2 linked regions of the Planctellipticum variicoloris genome follow. Each later gene encodes a partner of the first gene's protein in a complex. Links are inferred from orthologs where the notes say so. Each region holds a gene or a part of one and is shown on either strand. Other genes may lie near its edges.

Evidence for each region.
Region 2: the proteins of dnaX (region 1) and dnaN are in contact, whole or in part, in a cryo-EM structure (PDB 8GIZ), measured with the Escherichia coli proteins. The link is inferred for Planctellipticum variicoloris from one-to-one orthologs.

What each region holds. Positions count from the first base shown.
Region 1 is NZ_CP130886.1:1,144,332-1,147,635, reverse strand. The notes cover bases 30-3,018. They hold dnaX (DNA polymerase III subunit gamma/tau), read left to right. Parts: upstream 30-620; coding sequence 621-2,417; downstream 2,418-3,018. Other genes in these bases: recR (recombination mediator RecR), read left to right, coding at 2,823-3,018; SH412_RS04530 (YbaB/EbfC family nucleoid-associated protein), read left to right, coding at 2,424-2,786; SH412_RS04545 (ABC-F family ATP-binding cassette domain-containing protein), read right to left, coding at 30-76. In the rest of the region: more of SH412_RS04545, read right to left, coding at 1-29; more of recR, read left to right, coding at 3,019-3,304. UniProt on the Escherichia coli protein: Part of the beta sliding clamp loading complex, which hydrolyzes ATP to load the beta clamp onto primed DNA to form the DNA replication pre-initiation complex.
Region 2 is NZ_CP130886.1:1,616,112-1,619,382, forward strand. The notes cover bases 200-3,155. They hold dnaN (DNA polymerase III subunit beta), read left to right. Parts: upstream 200-1,100; coding sequence 1,101-2,210; downstream 2,211-3,155. Other genes in these bases: zwf (glucose-6-phosphate dehydrogenase), read left to right, coding at 200-875; SH412_RS06385 (DUF721 domain-containing protein), read left to right, coding at 2,213-2,545; SH412_RS06390 (DNA gyrase subunit B), read left to right, coding at 2,626-3,155. In the rest of the region: more of zwf, read left to right, coding at 1-199; more of SH412_RS06390, read left to right, coding at 3,156-3,271. UniProt on the Escherichia coli protein: Confers DNA tethering and processivity to DNA polymerases and other proteins. Acts as a clamp, forming a ring around DNA (a reaction catalyzed by the clamp-loading complex) which diffuses in an ATP-independent manner freely and bidirectionally along dsDNA.

The sequences.
Region 1 (3,304 bases):
CAGCTTCCGCTCCGTCCAGCAACACCTGCGACCCATAATTCTTATGGGCGTTCCTGATCTGCATCAACACGGCCATCCGGCGGAAACCCTCGCTGAAACGGACAAAAAACGAAGTCGACTTAATGACTGCCGGACCGGCAGCCCGATGCCCGAAGGCAGCCTGAGCCTGAATCTTACCGAAATCCCGTCCGACCGGAACCCTGACCGGTCCAAACCGACCTGCTCGCGTTCCGTCCAGGCCGCCGCCAAAGTCGACCGAATTCCCTGTGCGAACTTGACTTCCGGCGGCGGAAACAAATACTGGGACTGTGGCCTTTCGGGCCTTCGCATTGCGTCGGCAGGCGGGGAGTCGGAAAGCTGCCTCTTTTCGCGGTGAGGCCGTGTGAACCGGGTCAGGTCGTAACTGAAGCAGCCCTAAGCAGTTGGTTCTCAGGTGCGGACGGAGGCAGCTTTGCGGCTCCCCGTTCCTTTTTTGCAATCGAGCCGCACGGACCGCCAATCGGGCTGAGTCCCCTGCCGCGGCGCGGGCGAAATGGTACCATGCGACGGCCCCGGCAAGCTCTCCGCAGTCTGCCTGTTCGGCCATCCGCCGGGGCGGCTTTTCCCGGGACTTTGCCGGCATGGATACGCAATACACCGCACTCGCTCGACGCTTCCGCCCGCAGACGTTTTCGGAAGTCGTCGGCCAGGAGCGCATCGCTCAGACGCTGCGCAACGCCATCCTCGAAAACCGAGTCGCCCACGCCTATCTCTTCACCGGGGCGCGGGGCGTCGGCAAGACGTCGATGGCCCGGATATTCGCAAAGGCCCTGAACTGTCCAAACACCAAAGACGGCGTCCCCTGCAACGAGTGCGAGATCTGCCGGGGCATTTCCGCGGGCAACGACGTTGACGTGTCCGAGATCGACGGCGCCTCGAATCGCGGCATCGACGACATCCGCTCGCTGCGGGCGAACGTCAACGTCCGCTCGATGCGGTCGAAGTACAAAGTCTACATTATCGACGAAGTTCACATGCTGACGAAGGAGGCGTTCAACGCCCTCCTGAAGACGCTGGAAGAACCGCCGCCGCTCGTCAAATTCGTCTTCTGCACGACCGAGCCGAATAAAGTCCCCGACACGATTCTGTCCCGCTGCCAGCGGTTCGATTTCGGAACGATTTCTACCGACAACATTGAAATTCGCCTGTCGCAGCTCGCTGAGGCAGAAGGCTTCACGGTCGACCAGGAGGCCCTGGAGCTGGTTGCCCGGCGGGCGGCCGGTTCAATGCGTGACAGCCAGTCCCTGTTCGACCAGCTCCTGGCCTTCGGCGCGCAGCACATCACTGCAGCCGACGTCCATCGCCTGCTGGGGACGGCGCCCGACCAGCGGTTGATTGATCTGATCGAGGCGATGATCGACCGGCGGCGCGATGCGGCCTTGTCACAATTTCAAGTCGCGTTGAATGATGGGGTGCAACTGGAGGCTTTCACCGACCAGTTGTTGAATTATTTCCGGGATCTGATGGTCGCTGCCTGTGGAGCCGAGGGCGTTCAGCTTTTGAGCGTGGGGCGGGATTGCCTGCCGAAGCTCCAGGAACAGTCCCGGCGCTGGGGTCTGGAGAACGTGGTAGCGGCGTTGCAGATCTTCGCCGATACCAAGGGCCGGATGCAGCGGGTGACATACGGTCGGGCGCTCGCCGAGCTGGCTCTCGTCCGGCTGTCGCTGCTGGCCGATATGGAGCGACTCGACGACCTTCTGTCGCAACTCAAGGCGGGCAATGCCGTTGTCGCCAGCGGAACCGCCCGTCCGACGAGTGCTCCGCCACCTCGGCTGGCGGCCTCGACGAGCCCTGTTCCGGCCCCAAGCCTGCCAGCGCAAAAAAAAAATGAGCGACTGACGCCCCCTCCGGCGGAGGTGGCTTCAGGTGCGGATTCGCCGGTGACTGGGAGTCGAGATCCGGCTCCAATCGAGGCTGCGGCGCCCCCCCCGGTGATCGCATTTCAGCCGGGACTTGAGGCGGAACTGCACCGCCTCATGTTGTCCCGCTTGACCGACATGACTGGGACTCACCTGGCGAAAGTCGTGTCAACTGCAATTTCCGGACCAAATCGACTGGATTTCTCATTTTCTGCGAGCTATGATATCGGACGGAAGGCGTGCGAGCGGCCGGAAGTCCAAGCCCGGCTAGAGAGTTTGGTCAAAGAGCTGACTGGCCAGGACGTACGGATTCAGTTCCGTACCGTGGTCACCGAAGCTCCAGAAGCCAAACCTCAGCCCGCTCAGCCGACGAACAGTCGACGCAAAGTGGTGGAGTCACCCGAAGACCCGCTGGTCCAGGAAGTTGCGAAAACCTTCGGGATCGAGCGCTGGCTCCGGCAGGAGGTTCTGGCCGAGGTGGTCGAGGCCCCGGCTGGCGGAGACCTGCCCGAGGAATAGACAGTCATGTTCAAGCAACTGGGAAACCTGACCGCCCTGCTCCAGCAGGCCCAGTCGATGTCGGCCCACATGAAGGGGGTCCAGGAACGTCTGGCCGGCCGACGCTGCACGGGTCGTGCGCCCGGCGGGCAGGTCGAGATCGAGGTCAATGGCCAGAACGAAGTGCTGAACTGCCGGATCGATCCCGCGCTACTCGCAGCCGGCAATCCGCGGACGGTCGAGCAGCTCGTCGTCGCGGCGGCGAATGACGCAATCGGCCAGGCGCGAGCCGCTGCGGCCGAGGAGATGCAGCAGGCGACTGGCGGGCTGAAACTGCCGGGAATCTCGGAAATGCTCGCAGGCCTGGGCTTGGGCGGAGCTCCCCGATAGCCGGCTCCGCAGGAATGGAACTCCAGGAACGACAGCATGGCCCGTGTGAATGAAACCGCTCGGCACCCCTACGGTGAAGCGGTGGGAAATCTGATTGAGCAGTTCGCTTCGCTGCCCGGAATCGGGCGGAAGTCGGCGGAGCGTCTGGCCAACCACGTGCTGGATTTGCCCGCGTCGGCCGCCCAGGCGCTGGCCGATTCGATCCGCCGGGTCAAACAATCGGTACATCCCTGCAAGATCTGCTTCAACCGGACCGAGGGCGAAATCTGCGACATCTGTCGCGATCCCCGTCGCGATCAGCATGTCGTCTGCGTGGTCGAGCAACCCCGCGACCTGCTGGCGCTCGAAGCCGCCGGGATTTTTCACGGCGTCTACCACGTCCTCGGGGGCCGGATTTCCCCGCTGAGCGGCGTTGGTCCCGACGACCTGACGATCGACGCTCTGCTGCATCGGATTCGGACGGCCGAGATCCGCGAAATCGTGATGGCGACCAACCCGACCCTCGAAGGGGACGGCAC
Region 2 (3,271 bases), 470 kb from region 1 along the record:
TGCAGATCACCGTCGCCGAGTCCCAGGGGATGGAGCGGGGGCGGGGCGGTTACTACGACCACTCCGGCGCCCTGCGCGACGTGCTGCAGAATCACGTCCTGCAGCTCCTTTGCCTGATCGCCATGGAACCCCCGGCGCTCTTCGGCGCGCGAGATCTCCACGACGAAAAGCTGAAGGTCCTCAAAGCCCTGTCCGGCGGAAACCGCGGCGACGTCGCGTCCTGGGTCATCCCCGGCCAATACTCCGCGGGAGTCGTCGACGGAAAGCCCGCCGCCAGCTACCTGTCCGAAGAACGCATCCCCCCCGACAGCCGCACCGAAACCTACGTGGCCATGAAAGTCCAGGTCGACAACTGGCGCTGGGCCGGCGTGCCGTTCTATCTCCGCACCGGCAAGCGGATGCCGTCCCGCGTTTCCGAGATCGCCATCCAGTTCAAGCTGCCGCCGCTGAACCTCTTCAGCACCGTCGAATGCGAGGGGGACATCTGCGATCTGGTCGGCGCCCGACCCAACCGGCTCGTATTCCGCATCCAGCCCAGCGAATCCATCAAGCTGTCGTTCTCGACCAAGCGACCCGGCATGAACTACCAGATCCATCCCGTCACGATGGACTTCAACTACGACGCAACCTTCAAGCAGGCCCTGCCCGAAGCCTACGAACGACTCCTGCTCGACGTGCTCCGCGGCGACTCCACCCTCTTCCTCCGCACCGACGAGCTCGAAGCCGCCTGGCAATTTGTGACCCCCGTCCTCGAGTACTGGAGCCGCCACCAGACGGTCCCCGAACCCTACCGCGCCGGCTCGTGGGGTCCCCGTTCGGCCGACGACCTCCTCCTCCGCGACTCCCGCAACTGGCGGACCCCCAGCAGTACCTGAACACGCCCGCCTTCGACCCGAACACCCGCCGCGCCACAAGCTGGCCCGGCGTTTCGATTTCTGAACAGTTTCCGGGTCCGGCAAACTCTGCGGAAAAGAGTGGTCGTAGAGTGACCCGGACGCCCAAAATCCGTTATACTGCCGCCTTCCGCGAACCCGACGGAGTCAGGGGGGTCTGATACCGGCGCGCGGACTCCTTTCTGGAAGCGAAAGTACCGACCAGCCATGCAGTTACAATGCCAGCGTGGATCGTTGACGTCGGCGTTTCAGGCGGTCAGCGGCGTGGTCCCCAGTCGGACCACGAAAGACATTCTCAAAAACGTCAAGCTGCAGGTCGGTCGCGGACAGGCGATGCTCGTCGGCACCGACTCCGAAATCAGCATGCGCGTTGAAGTGGCAGGCGTCGAAACCGAATCGCTCGGCGAAACTCTCCTGCCCACCGCCCGCGTCCTGTCCATCCTCCGCGAACTGAGCGACGACACCGTCCGTCTGGAAATCACCGGCGACGCCGTCTGGATTCGCTGCGGGTACAGCGAGTTCCGCCTTTCCGCCGAAGATCCCGCCGACTTTCCGCCCGTGGCGGGTTTTGAAGACGAAGATTTCTTCGTCGTTCCCGCCGCGATTCTGCGGCAGATGATCCGCAGGACCATTTTTGCCACCGACGTCGAAAGCACCCGCTACGCACTCGGCGGCGTGCTGATGGAACTCTCCTCCGAACGAATCACCCTCGCAGCCACCGACAGTCGCCGGCTGGCCCTGATGCACGGCGTCTGCTCTGCGAACGGTTCGCCGCAGGTCGCCGCAACGGCCCCGGTCGTCCCCTCCAAGGCCATGACGCTCGTCGAACGCTGCCTCGGAGACGCCGAGCAGGACGTGCAGATCGCGGTCCACCCGAACGACATCGCCTTCCGCTGCGGCGGGACGGTCATCTCCAGCCAGCTCGTCCAGGGACGCTTCCCGGACTATCGCAAGGTGCTCCCGACCACCTTCAACTCCACCGTCGAACTGGTCGCCTCCCCCTTCTACTCCGCAGTCCGCCAGTCGCAGATCGTGACCAACGAAGAAAGCCGGGGGGTCGATTTCACCTTCTCGAAAGGCGTTCTCCGACTCAGCAGCCAGGCGGCCGACGTCGGCCAGTCCAAGATCGAACTGCCGATTTCCTACGACGACGCCGACCTGACCATCACGTTCGATCCCCGGTATATCTCGGACTTTCTTCGCGTCCTCGACGGCGGGACGTCGGTCAAGTTTCAGCTCATCGATCACGAGAGTGCCGCGGTCCTCGCGACCGACGACGGCTACTCCTACGTCATCATGCCCCTTTCGCGAGACTAGTGATGGCTCAGGCCGGTTCTGTGTCCGCGGGCGGATCGCGGGATCCGCAACCGCTGTCGATGGCGCTGGCGGAGCTGATTGCCCTTCGCGGATTCGCCCGCAAGCAGGGGCACGACGACCTGCAACGGGCCTGGGAAGCCGTGGCGGAACCGGAATGGGCTTCCCTGGCGAAGCCGCTCAAAATTCAGAAAGGGGTGCTGCACGTGTCCGTCGGCAGCGCTGCCCTTCTCAGCCAGCTCGCTTCCTTTCATGCCGCCGATCTGGCCGGAAAGCTCCAGGCTCAGTATCCGCGGCTGCAGATTCGCAGTTTGAAATTCCAGTTGGCTGGTCGCTGATCCAGGGAACCGGCGACGCGACCGCCTGATTGAATCTCCGCGAGAACCCTCCGCGGACCTTTGTGACAGGAGCCTCGATTTTGTCAGAGACGACCGAAACTCCCGGCAGTGAACCCGTTGTCCCCGGCAGCGATTACAGCGAAAAGGATCTCCGCGTCCTCGAAGGGATCGACGGCATCCGCCATCGTCCCGCCATGTACATCGGCGATACCGGGACGCTCGGGCTGCACCACCTCGTCTACGAACTGATCGATAACTCGATCGACGAATGCGTCGCCGGCTACGCTAAACAGATCTCGGTCAAGATCCACGCCGACGGCAGCGTCACCGTCCAGGACGACGGTCGCGGCATCCCTGTCGGCGTCATGCCCGACAAGGGCAACAAGTCTGCCCTGGAAGTGGTCTTCACCAATATTCACGCCGGCGGAAAATTCGACCGCGAAGGGGGCTACAAGCTCGGCACCGGCGGCCTGCACGGCGTCGGCATCAAGGCGGTCAACGCCCTCGCCGAATGGCTCGAAGCCGAAGTCCGCCGCGAAGGCCACGTCTGGAGCATGGACTTCGTGCGCGGCAAGGTCGTCTCGGACCTGAAAAAGCTCGGCAAGAGCGACGCCACCGGTACGAAAATCACCTTCAAGGCCGACCCGGAGATCTTCTCCGACACGAAATACGTCTACGAGACGCTGGCCAAACGCGCCCAGGAACTCGCCTTCCTGAGTGCAGGCG